DNA from 3 places in the Affinundibacterium danionis genome. Region 2 is predicted to be linked to each of the others. Evidence: predicted binding sites of a transcription regulator. Region 2 holds the regulator's gene; each other region holds the start of a gene.
The links. Region 2 encodes sigma-54, which starts transcription at its own class of promoters, with help from an activator protein. Its sites were predicted from a motif close to TGGCANGNAANCTGCTTT; they were not measured.
Positions count from the first base shown of each region.

Region 1: the regulator sigma-54 is predicted to act here: its motif matches at 2,993-3,010, upstream of ACFFJH_RS08765 (ANTAR domain-containing response regulator).
Region 3: the regulator sigma-54 is predicted to act here: its motif matches at 2,703-2,720, upstream of prpB (methylisocitrate lyase).

Region 1 is NZ_JBHLXJ010000009.1:119,005-123,429, forward strand. It holds gene ntrB (nitrate ABC transporter permease) at 1-445, opposite strand, end outside; gene ACFFJH_RS08760 (CmpA/NrtA family ABC transporter substrate-binding protein) at 455-1,642, opposite strand; gene ACFFJH_RS08765 (ANTAR domain-containing response regulator) at 2,156-2,803, opposite strand; gene ACFFJH_RS08770 (DUF475 domain-containing protein) at 3,032-4,066, opposite strand; gene ACFFJH_RS08775 (radical SAM protein) at 4,358-4,425, shown strand, end outside.
Region 2 is NZ_JBHLXJ010000003.1:27,160-31,584, reverse strand. It holds gene ACFFJH_RS02860 (DUF4197 domain-containing protein) at 1-332, shown strand, start outside; gene ACFFJH_RS02855 (enoyl-CoA hydratase/isomerase family protein) at 440-1,531, opposite strand; gene hpf (ribosome hibernation-promoting factor, HPF/YfiA family) at 1,705-2,058, opposite strand; gene ACFFJH_RS02845 (RNA polymerase factor sigma-54) at 2,186-3,670, opposite strand; gene lptB (LPS export ABC transporter ATP-binding protein) at 3,685-4,425, opposite strand, start outside.
Region 3 is NZ_JBHLXJ010000018.1:291,374-295,798, reverse strand. It holds gene ACFFJH_RS17380 (chemotaxis protein CheC) at 1-281, opposite strand, end outside; gene ACFFJH_RS17375 (response regulator transcription factor) at 284-631, opposite strand; gene prpR (propionate catabolism operon regulatory protein PrpR) at 799-2,505, opposite strand; gene prpB (methylisocitrate lyase) at 2,752-3,642, shown strand; gene prpC (bifunctional 2-methylcitrate synthase/citrate synthase) at 3,808-4,425, shown strand, end outside.

The DNA of each region.
Region 1 (4,425 bases), on a different contig from region 2:
GACCTATCATGAAACCGAGTGGAATACCCACAATAGCTGCTAGACCAAAACCAACCGCGACCCGTTTTAAAGACGCATAAATATTCCAGCCTATACCTTGATCGTTGGGCCCATTTTGATAAAAAGGGTCAGAAAATAATTTGATCGCTTCTTGCAAGGTGACCCAAGGTGAGGGTAGCGAAGTATTTTTTTCAGCGATGATAGTCCAGATTAAAACCAGAAAAGCCAAGCCTAAAAATTGCGGCAATGCTTTTAAAGCTAAGGCTTTTAGTTTGCTTGAAAGCTTGAGCGAAAATGAAGAAGGTGTCGTCATCTTGGTTGCTTTCTTTGATGTTGGCTCGATTGCAGGTATTACTGTTGCCGGTGCAGATGCCGCCTTGCTCTTGTCACTGGAGCTGGCATTGGTGCTGGCGCTGGCACTATAGGTCGAGAGCAGGCTGGTCATAGAGTGTCCTTACGCTTTGATTTTGAAAGCGGCGGCGTAGGCGGCAGGATTTTGTCCGTCCCATACGGTGCCATCAATCAGCTTGCCCTTACGCATCGCGTCTTTTGGCACACTGACCTTCGCCATCGCTGCGCCATCTTTGTAAATATCGATACGATTAACCGCTTTCGCCACGCCCAGATAGTCAGGATCGGTTTTTAATAAGCCCCAACGCTTATGCTGAGTTAAGAACCACATAGCGTCTGATAAGTAAGGGAAGTTCACCGCGCCATCATTGAAGAATTTCATGTAGTAAGGATCATCCCAGGTCTTACCTAAACCATTTTGGTAGCGCCCCATGATGCGTTGATTGATGACGTCAACTGAAGTGTTGACATAGGATTTTTCGGCGATGATTTCGGCCATTTTTTGCTTGTTCATCAGTGATGCATCGATCCAGCGGCTGGCTTCTAAAATCGCCGCCACCACAGCGCGTGCGGTGTTCGGATATTTTTGCGAAAAATCGGAGGTGCAACCCAATACTTTTTCAGGATGATCGCGCCAGATGTCTTGCGTGGTGGCCGCCGTAATACCTATGCCATCGACTACCGCTCTGTGATTCCAAGGTTCACCTACGCAATAGCCATCCATATTATCGACACGCATATTGGCAACCATTTGCGGTGGCGGCACGGTAATGACTTTGGCGTCTTTCATAGGATTGATGCCATGCGCCGCCAGCCAGTAGTACAGCCACATGGCGTGAGTGCCAGTAGGGAAAGTTTGGGCGAAGGTGTATTCTCGTTTTTCACGTGCCATTAATTTGGCGAGACCCGCGCCATCGATAGCGCCTTTGTCAGCGAGTTTTTTTGAGAGCGTGATGGCTTGACCGTTATTATTTAAGGTCATCAAGATATTCATATCCTTCTTAGGGCCACCGATGCCTAGCTGTACGCCATATACCAGACCGTATAAGACGTGCGCGGCATCGAGTTCGCCATTCACCAATTTATCGCGCACACTGGCCCAGGAGGATTCCTTGGTCGGAATAATTTTGATGCCGTATTTTTTGTCGAAGCCCATGACCGAGGCAATCACCACCGAGGCACAATCAGTTAAAGGAATAAAGCCGATTTTGACTTCTTCTTTTTCTGGTTTGTCTGAGCCTGCTGCCCATGCGCGTCCACTTAGGCCTAACATGCTACTTGCGGCAAGCATGCCCGCACCTTGAATGAGATTACGGCGCGAGGGATCATGTGCAGTCGAACTGGTGTTAGCTGCATAGGCTGCATTGGCAGGAGATGTTTCATCTAGGGCACCTGTTTCGTCTGAGTGGTTAACTTGTTTATTCATGCTTACTCTCCAGCGTGTTGGTCTTACATGACATGATCAAAACGAAAAAAGGCGTCTTGCTACCCAACTCGCAAGAGTTAGATAGGAAGACGCCTTTGTCTTTTGGGAAGAGCTGATTAAGTTTTCTAGGCCTCGGATCGAGTCTTGGCGATGCCTGCTATTCTTAATGAATCCTTCCTGAGAAATTTACCGCCGTTAGCAAATTTCTGTCTGTACTGATTAGGTACTTAATTTTATAGTTGCAAATACTGTGCCAACTGGTCTTATCGTTTGTTTGCCTTGTACTGGCCAAAATCGGCATGTTGAAACAGGCTTTTATGCACTGATTTGGAACCCAATTTGGTGCGGTGCACTAAAAACGATCAGCCTAAAAAGTATTCAACCCAGTAAATCTGCTACATCCAAAATACGCTGTGCCAGATCGACTAATTTAAGGTTTTTTTCCATCGCTTGCTTGCGTAGCTTTTGATAGGCATCGTTTTCGCTTAGGCGATGACGTTCCATTAATAAGCCCTTGGCGCGTTCTATGGTTTTACGTTCGGCCAGTTTGGTTTTGGTATCGGATAATTCTGAGCGGAGTTTTTGCTCAGCGCGAAAGCGCGCTACGGCGACTTCCAATACTGGTTTGACTCTATCCACTTGTAAGCCTGCCACCACGTAAGCAGAGACGCCTGCCGCCATGGCGGCTTCTAGTTGTGAGGGATTACCGTCTTCGGTGAATAAGACGATGGGGCGCGGTGCATCGCGGCTGACGATGACTAATTCTTCTAAGACGTCGCGGGCATCCGATTCGGCGTCGATGATAATCACATCCGGCTGCAATTGCGTTAGCCGGTCAATCAGATACATATCGCCGGGGATGGAGGCGATAATATTGTAGCCAGCTTGTAGCAGGCCTATTCTTAAAGCGCGCGAGCGTGCCATTTGCAACTGCATCGCGGGATCTTGATCATGTGTATCCTCTGACACCGGCGTCACAGTATTGATGACGACGATCTTCAGGTTGGGCGCATGAGGTTGAGACAAGCAGGGCTCCTGAGTTAACCGCGACATCACATCAAAGCCTTGGCTGAAGAGTAGGTTAAAGAATCCGTTGAAGATTCGTTTGCTCAGCAGCCAAGTGTATTAATGTGTGTCGCAGTATGAAAATAAAATGTCGAATAAAATGCATAACAAATAGGTCGTGTCACTGATTTAGTCAGCACATAATCTAGTAATGCAATATTCGCGCCACCTTATTTGTAGAGCTTGCTGTTATTTACTTTCCGATTTGCGATGTTGGATCGATGACCAAAGTGAAGCGATAATAAATGCGACACCTATCAGGCCGGTAAAAATTTCTGGGATGTGAAATTTGATGCTGGCGAACATAATTAACGCCAGAATGCCGATAGCATAATGCGCGCCGTGTTCCAGAAATACATATTCTTCTAAAGTGCCTTGGCGCACTAGATATACCGTCATGGAACGGACAAACAAGGCACCGATTGCTAAGCCTAGCATGATGATAACGACATCGTTCGTAATCGCAAAAGCGCCAATGACGCCGTCAAATGAGAATGACGCATCTAATACTTCCAGATATAAAAAGCCACCTATACCACCACTTTTCACCACCGCACCGATATCGAGGTCGGTGGCTTCTTCTTTCTCCAATAGACCGCTGATGAAATCAACGCCCACATAGGTAATGACGCCCCAGATACCGGAGAGTAGAACATCAAACTGACGTGCTTCTTCGACTAGGCTGATGCTTGCGACCACCACCAGCAATGCCACTAGAACTGGGATCGCACTAATAGTACCGAATGAAGAAAATTTTTCCTCTATACGCCCCAGCCAGTGCATGTCTTTTTTTTCATCGAATATGAAATTTAAAAACACTAACAATAAAAACACGCCTCCGAATGCGGCGACTTCTGCATGGTGACTGATCAGGTGAGTAGAAAAAGCTTTGGGATTATTAATCGCCAGATCCCAGACCTCGAGCAAACCGAGGTCCGCTGCTTGAGCCACGATCACTAAAGGAAACACCAGCCGCATACCAAACACGGCAATGACGATACCGACTGTCAAAAATAATTTTTGCCAAAATGCATCCCAATTTTTTAACACTGAGGCGTTCACCACAGCATTATCGAAGGACAGTGAGATTTCTAAGATCGCCAAAATTGAGGCGATACCGAGAGCAGTCAGCGCTGCATTGACGCCACCATGGGTATAACCCCAGTAAGCGGCCAGTGCTAATAAGACGATAGAGATCAGGAGAGAGACTTTGAAATGCTTCATGGGGTTCCGATAGCGATGTGTCTGCGATGTAGATAAGATGTGCGTATGAATGTACTGGTAGTTGCAATCAATTAGATCGGTATGCCATTTAGTTGAAAACAATAAATATTCTAATTTTATAAGTAAAACATGACTATGCCGCAGAGTGTAACTTATAGGTGGGCTCTGAACCAAGACAATCCTGAATCCGCAATTTAAGGGGGAGATGAAATTGACTTCACCTACACTTCATTGTCGCTTCACTCAGATTTTTTAAACTCATGGCTTCCATTTTTTTATTAATAGGAAGTCATGATGTCATTATCTTCGAGTTTAAAAATTATGTTGATTAATCCACCTCGCACGCTTATTGGGAGTCG
Region 2 (4,425 bases):
CGGACGCAAAAAATATTTTGAGTGGCGGTGATACTTCGGTCACCAATTTTTTCCGTGAAAAAACATCGGTATCTTTAAGCGCAAAATTCTTGCCTTTAGTCAAAGGCGTCACCGATAAAGTTGGACTCTCAACCAAGTACAACGCCGTGATGGGCAAAGCACAAAAGTTAGGTGCAGTACCTGAGAAAGAAGCGACGGTCGAATCTTACGTCAGCAACCGAGCAGTGGATGCGCTCTACACGATGATTGCAGAGGAGGAAAAAGCCATACGCCAAGATCCTTTGGCTGCGGGTAGTAAGATTATCGGTAAGGTGTTTGGCTTACTGAAATAAGCTGCTACGCAATTACTAGATATTCGAGATTCGATAAAAAAAGCCGAAAGATGTTCGCATATCTTTCGGCTTTTTGTCGTCGGTATTAGGTATTACGCTGAGGTGCCCTACGGTAAATGCGCCAAAGGATGCGCATAGCTTGGCCATACCTCAACAAAAAAATCGGATATCATTTCTTCAGTCACTTCAGCAATAGTAGCCGGTGACCACTTTGGCATATTGTCTTTATCGACGACCAAAGCACGCACGCCTTCTAATACTTCACCATGCTTGAAACAATGCCTTACCATGGTACGCTCCAGACGTAAGCAGTCAGCCACCGATCTTGATTGGCAGCGACGTAATTGCTCTAAAGTGACAGCCATCAATAGTGGTGAACGTTTATGCATGGTGGCTAGGGTTTTCTTTGCGAATTCGGTGTCATCACCTGCAAGCGACGCACAAATGTTATGCAGACTATTGCCAGAAAAATGTTGGTCTATTGTCGTTCGGTATTGTGCCAGCTGTGAATGCTCTGGCGAAATATCAGATGCAAATTGCGCTGAAAATTGACGTATCGCTACCCGTAAATCCGCTTCTGTGTGGTGTGCAATCAAATCCATTAAAGCCGGAATTTGTGTGGTGGGAATATAGACATCTGCTAAGTTAGCATAGATGGCATCAGCTGCCTGAATAATTTCTCCCGTGAGACCTAAATAGCTACCGATTTCGCCTGACGTTTGATTTAGGAAGTAACCACCGCCCACGTCAGGAAATAAGCCAATATTCACTTCCGGCATCGCCATTTTCGTACGCTCTGTGACGATGCGCAAACGACTGGCAACACCAGACTGCGCGATACCCATACCGCCGCCCATCACGACACCATTCATCAGAGCGATATAAGGTTTTGGGTAAAAGTGAATCAAATGATTGAGCGCATATTCTTCCGTGAAAAAATCTTCTAACAAAGCGCTGTCACCCTTAGGTGTCAGTGTGCCTACATCGTAGAAAAAGCGGATGTCTCCGCCCGCACAAAAAGCTTTTTCGCTACTGCTGTGTATGAATACAGCACGAATATTAGGATCGTTATGCCAAGCGCGCAAAGTGGCGGTGAGCACACGCACCATGTCTAAGGACAGGGAGTTTAGTGCTTTAGGACGATCTAAAGTAATGATGCCAACATGATTACGGATTTCGGTGATGACGTGAGAGCTCATTTTATTTGCCAAAAATAGTGATGCTGAATTTTACCTTAGGGCATAAAGTAAAAGATGAAAAAGACCGACAGTCTTTTAAGTTGAAATTTCCGATGTCTGCCAGTTTTAAGACGTAAAAAAGGACGCTAAAAAGCGTCCTAGGGATCATCAAATTGATGAATCGGGATTCTGAATTAATCTAATTGTGTAGAGGCCGGATCAGGGATATGTTTGATCGCATCATGTTGATGGTCTTGAATTTTATCCTTGTGTTTGATGACCTGACGATCAAGTTTGTCGATTAAGGTGTCAATGGCGGCATATAAATCGTGCGCCAGACTTTCTACATGAATATCTTTGCCGCTGAGATGTAAATTAATGTCCGCTTTGTGGCGTTTGTCCTTTTCTCGGAGCTTATCAACCGTCAGGATAACGGCGATATCAATGACTTGATCGAAGTGTCGTCTTACCCGCTCTAGCTTGTTTTGTACATATTCACGAATTGCAGGAGTAACTTCGACGTGGTGTCCACTGATGGTGAGATTCATACTACGCTCCTATGGTGATATTGCTTCATTTGTTTCTATACTGCCGTTACTACGATCGCTCATTGGCAGAAATTTGTTTTGAGCTAAATCATATATAACGATAGAAAACAATATTTCAAGAACTGGTTTATAAAGATTTTCTTAGACTCACTGGGGGAATTTTCAGAGCTTCGCGGTACTTCGCCACTGTGCGGCGCGCGATGACCATGCCTTGTTCTCCCAATATGTCGGCGATCTTACTGTCCGAGAGGGGTTTTTTCTGGTCTTCTTCTCCTATTAATTGTTTGATCAGCGCACGTATCGCAGTAGAAGATGCTTCACCACCCGTTTCCGTTGCGACGTGACTGCCGAAAAAATATTTCAACTCAAACATACCATGGGGTGTCAGCATAAATTTCTGAGTTGTTACACGCGAAATAGTGCTCTCGTGTAATCCCAGTGTATCAGCTATTTCGCGCAAAACAAGGGGTCTCATCGCGACTGCGCCGTGCGTGAAAAAATTATATTGCCTTTCCACTATGGCTTGTGCAACGCGCAAAATCGTATCAAAACGTTGACGCATATTCTTGATCAGCCAACGCGCTTCTTGCAGTTGTGGGTTGAGACAAGGATCTCCGCGTTGTTGCTTCATTAAACTCGCGTACATCTGATTAATCCGCAGACGCGGCATGACATCACGGTTTAACATCACCTGCCATTCGTCGCCGATTTTCTTGACCACAACATCCGGCACCACATAGTCTGATTTCGCTATCGCAAATGCCAAACCCGGTTTGGGGTTACATTGACGAATGACCACTTGCGCTTCGCGTAAATCTTCATCATCGCATTGCAAAAATTTGCGTAATTTGGTGAAATCTCGTTGCGCGAATAAAGGTAAATATTGCTCGACAATTTGTAGCGCCAAGCGGCGTGTCACAAAAGGAATTTTAGGAAAACGTTTGATTTGTAAGGCCAAACATTCCGCTGTATTGCGCGCTCCGACGCCTTCAGGCTCGAAGCTTTGCAGCATAGTTAGGGCGAACTGTAGTTCTTCTAATTCGACACAAAGGTCAATTGGAAGACTCTCGTAAATTTCGTCCAAGCTCTCGCACAAATAGCCATTTTCATCGATAGCGTCGATGATTAATTCTATCAAGGCACGATCACGCGGCTCCCTGATGTTCAGACGCATTTGCTCTAACAGATGTTCTCTTAAAGTGGTCTGCGCGGCTTCTAATTGCGGGCGACCATCTTCTTCATCGTTGTTAGATTTAGAGCCATTACTAGGCGCATCGTCGAAGCTCCAGTCATCATTGTTAACTGGCCCTGCATCGGCATCTGGGGCTGTCTCGTTAACTGTCTCGTTGCTACTCGTGTCGGGTGTTTTTTCTGCGCTTTGGAATTCTTTTTCATTTTGCTGAGTGGCATTATTAATGCAGCCATCCGCCAGCAAACGCACAGCATTGTCCAAAGCATCATCGACGCGTTCTAACAATGGATTTTCAGTCAGTAATACCTCTAACTCTTGATGTAATTCTAAGGTCGATAATTGCAGTAATCGTATGGATTGCTGCAATTGTGGCGTCAAAGCCAAATGTTGCGAGGTACGTAGCTGTAAGCTCTGCTTCATGATGAGTTCGTCGCTTACATGCGGAAATGTTCACCCAAGTAGACTCGGCGCACAGTCTCATTGGTGATGATTTCATCGGGGCGTCCGCTCGCCAATACCGAGCCTTGATTGATAATGTATGCATGATCACAAATGCCGAGTGTTTCTCGCACATTGTGATCGGTGATCAACACGCCGATATTGCGCTCCTTCAGAAAACGCACGATACGCTGAATTTCAATCACGGCAATCGGGTCTACACCAGCGAACGGTTCATCGAGTAAAACGAAGCGTGGATTGGTTGCCAAAGCACGCGCAATCTCCACCCGGCGACGTTCGCCACCCGATAAGGCACGAGCAGGATTCTCGCGTAGGCCATCAATTTGCAATTCTTCTAGTAGCGTGTCGAGACGTTGCTTGATCGCGGCTTTAGACAGTGCCTTACCCTCTTCATCGCGCTGCAGTTCGAGCACGGCACGCACATTGTCTTCTACAGACAGTTTGCGGAACACCGATGCTTCTTGCGGTAAATAAGACAAGCCTAAACGTGCTCTTTGATGAATCGGTAAATGCGAAATGTCAGTGCCATCGACATCAATTTTTCCGGCATCGGAGGGCACCAAACCAACGATCATATAGAAGGACGTGGTTTTGCCGGCACCGTTTGGGCCTAGCAATCCGACGACTTCACCACTTTTAACTTGTAGCGAGACGTCACGAACTACCTGGCGCATGCCATAGCGTTTTTGCAGACCTTGAATTGCGAGAGTGCTGGA
Region 3 (4,425 bases), on a different contig from region 2:
ATCATGTCCCTGACAATTTCCAAGGCATGACTTTCGGTAAATAAGAGTAATGCTTGCGCATCAAAAGGGCCGGAGAAATTCTGGCTAACAACACCGAATTTGGGACTGCTAAAGTCCATTGCCGCAGCATTAATTTCTGAAGTTCTTTTGACTTCGATGGAGGGTACCGAGAGTTTAACCTCGTCTCCAACGATCTCACTCAAACTCGCGGCTGCGCGACCAGCACCGACATTAAATACCTCGGCAAGCGCGTCTAGATGTAGTTCGCTCAGACTTTCCACATTTATCCTAAAAAATAATGTAAGGCTTCGGCAATCGATTTCTCCGTGATAGGTTTTGCAACGAAGATGATGCCCATAGCATTGGTTCGCTCACGAAAGCTTTCTTGAATATTCGCAGAGAAAATTACGACACGACAATGAGGCATTTCTTTTAAAAGAATCTCGGCTGCATCAGTCCCTAAGATGCCGGGCATATTAATATCCATAGTGCAAAAGTCGGGACGTTGCTCAAGTGCTAAAGCGATACCGTCAGTGCCATTGCTAGCTTCTATAATTTCCCAATTGGGATGAACATCCAAGATTCTGGCGCGGATGATCATCCGAGATACTTTACTATCGTCAACAATCATCAGCTATTTTACTGGCATGTCAGTTGTCATCGTGCTGTCCGTGGTAGGTCGGTAAAAAATATCGATGTCTAGGTAATCACTTTTTCGCTTAACGGTATTTTACCTGAAGCGCTGGCAATCACCTTTGTTATGCATGTGTGTCGGTGTAAATAAAAAGTAAGTTTCTGTTAAATTTTGTTTCTTTTTGGATCCCTTAATTTACGCCATAAGGTCGTTCTGCTTATTCCTAAGTGCTTAGCGACATCATCTCGTTTATTCTTGAACTTATGCATCAGAAAATCAAGTGTTTCTTCAGAAGTGGTGGTTTTTTCAAACTGGATCGTGGTGTCAGTTGTGCTATTAGTGTCATTAGGGGGACGGCTAGTGATATTCTCTGCCAAATGTTTGACTGGGTTGACGGGAAATGTATCTAGACTATTACTTTGATTCTCTTGCGCTAATTCAGGAAAAAGTTTCAATATAAAATTGGGCGTAATCGCCTGTAACGGCATAGCGGAAAGATGTAGGGCCAAGCGCTCCATGAGGTTGCGTAGCTCCCTGACATTGCCTGGCCAGCTATAGGCTTGTAACAAGCTTGCACAACGACTGATCTCAGCATGCAAATTAGGTGGTGGTCGGTTTCCAATAGCGGCACAAGCTTGTTTTAAACTCCATTGTGCGAGTGGAACTAAGTCCTCGGTGCGTGCGCGTAAGGGCGGCAGGCGCAAACGCAAAACAGCTAAACGATAAAACAAGTCTGCTCTGAAACGACCTTCATGTATTCTTTGTTCCAGATCACAATGGGTGGCGCTGATAATGCGGACATCAACTGGGATAGGCCGAATACCGCCAACTCGCACCACTTCTCTTTCTTCTAATACACGTAATAAACGGGTTTGCAAGCTCAGTGGCATTTCGCCAATCTCATCGAGAAATAAAGTGCCACGATGTGCTGCTTCAAACAATCCTGCGTGACCACCACGGCGTGATCCAGTAAACGCACCTTCTTCATAGCCAAATAGCTCGGATTCTAATAAGGATTCTGCGATCGCCCCACAATTCACAGCAACAAAATGTTGGCGCGCGCGGGCGCTTTCCTTGTGTATGGCTTGGGCGGCTAATTCTTTACCAGTTCCAGTCTCGCCTTGTATTAGCACCGTTGCAGGCGAACGCGCATATAACATGATCGCTTGTCGTGCTTCTTGCATGACACTGGAGTCGCCACGTAGATCGTTGATGCTATGTCGTGCTCTCAATTCCCCAACTGCTTGCTGTCGACCTTTGTTTGCTTCTAGGCGTGTTAAGCGAGAAATCTCGATTGCATCGTCAAAGGCTTGGCGGATAGAGCCTGCGGAATACATGAAAATCCCAGTCAATCCGGCTTCTTCGGCTAAATCCGTGATTAAACCAGCACCGACAATGGCTTGTATTCCCATAGCCTTTAATTCACTGATTTGACTCTTGGCATCCTCTTCCGTTACGTAGGTTCTTTGTTCTACTTGAAAGCCGAAGGTCGCTTTAAACTCAGCTAATTCCGGCATGGTTTCCTGATAGGTGACAATCGCAATCTGACGCGAAACCTTGCGTGCGCGCGCCAAGGCTTGCATCACATCAAAACCACTGGCTTTGGCAATGACGACCGGGATAGGTAGGCGATTTTTAAGATAAGCACCATTGGAGCCGGCCGCGATCACTGCATCGCAACGCTCTGTTTGCAGACGTTCACGTAAAACTTGTGCAGCCTCTTCAAAGCCGAGGTGGATAGGCTCAATGTCGGCGCTAGCGTCGTACTCCACCATGATGTCGCGGAATAAATCGAACAGGCGTGAAATCGAGACTGTCCAAATAATCGGCTTATCTTGGGGATCACGCGGGATAGGAGGACGACGGCTCATGGTTTGATGACGTAATTTAAGTGGTGTTTCATTGTGCGTTTCAAAATGCGTTTCAATTATGTTTCAAATGTGTTTCGCTTGCAACGTGTTTTAGCTTTATTGCCTAGTGATTTAGTCGGGATTGCTTCCAGAATTGATTACTTAAGTCTTTGATTTTTAATGTATCTCCATGTGTCAACTTGCATGCGTCCTGATACTGGCACGCGCTTTGCAATAGCAGCAGCATCCAAACAAAAGGAAAAGAACATGTCCCAATATTCCGCAGGTGCCGCCTTCCGTAAGGCGATGCAAGAAGAGTCTCCACTACAAGTGGTTGGCGCAATCAACGCAAATCACGCTTTGTTAGCGAAACGCGCTGGATTTAAAGCGATTTATTTGTCAGGCGGCGGAGTTGCCGCTGGCTCGCTCGGTTTGCCAGATTTGGGTATCTCCAATTTGGACGACGTGTTAACCGATGTGCGTCGTATTACCGATGTCTGCGATCTGCCTTTGTTGGTCGACGTCGATACCGGCTTTGGTTCATCGGCATTCAATGTGGCGCGCACGGTGAAATCGATGATCAAGTTTGGCGCAGCAGCGATGCACATTGAAGATCAAGTCGGTGCCAAGCGTTGCGGTCATCGCCCAGGTAAAGAAATCGTCAGCAAACAAGAAATGGTCGATCGTGTGAAAGCGGCGGTTGATGCGCGTACCGATGAAAATTTCGTGATCATGGCACGTACCGATGCGCTTGCCGTCGAAGGTTTGGAAGCCGCAATTGATCGCGCTTTGGCGTGCGTTGAAGCCGGTGCGGACATGATCTTCCCAGAAGCGATTACGCAACTCGATATGTACAAACAATTCGCCAACGCGATGAAAGTACCTATCCTCGCCAACATCACCGAATTTGGTTCTACACCTTTGTACACAGTAGAAGAGTTGGCCTCAGCCGATGTCGGTTTAGTGCTCTACCCATTGAGTGCTTTCCGCGCCATGAATAAAGCCGCAGAAAATGTTTATACAGCGATTCGTCGCGATGGGACACAAAAGAATGTGGTCGACACCATGCAAACGCGTATGGAGCTCTACGAGCGCATCAACTACCACGATTTTGAACAGAAGTTAGATGCTTTGTTTGCGCAGCAAAAGAATAAGTAAATTGGATTGAAAATCAAAACCCTTCAACGCTGAGACGCAGAGGCGCTGAAGAGCGCAGAGAAAGCGTGATTAGCTCCTCCCCATTGAAGGGGAGGGAGTAAGTCTGAAGCGCCTCGGCGTTGAGGGGTTTAAAAACTGAATCGAATAAATTTTCGGAGAATCAAAATGACCACACAAGAAAACCCAACATTTAAACCAAAAAAATCCGTTGCTTTGTCTGGTGTTGCTGCAGGCAATACAGCACTGTGCAGCGTCGGTAAAACTGGTAACGACTTGCATTACCGTGGTTACGATATTTTGGACGTGGCAGACAATTGCGAGTTCGAAGAAATCGCGCATTTGTTAGTGCATGGTAAATTGCCAAACGTGGCAGAACTCGCTGCTTATAAAGCAAAATTGAAAGCCTTGCGCGGCTTACCAGCGAATTTGAAAACAGCTTTAGAGGCCTTGCCAGCGTCTTCCCATCCTATGGACGTGATGCGTACTGGTGTCTCGGTTTTGGGTTGTACTTTGCCAGAGAAGGATGATCACAATGTGCCAGGCGCACGTGATATCGCTGATCGCTTGATGGCGTCTTTCGGTTCTATGCTCTTGTACTGGTACCACTTCAGCCACAACGGTAAACGTATTGATGTCGAAACGGATGATGATTCTATTGGTGGCCATTTCCTGCATCTCTTGCATGGCGAAAAACCAAAAGCATCATGGGTACGTGCAATGCATACGTCCTTGATTTTGTACGCAGAACATGAATTTAATGCGTCGACATTTACCAGCCGCGTG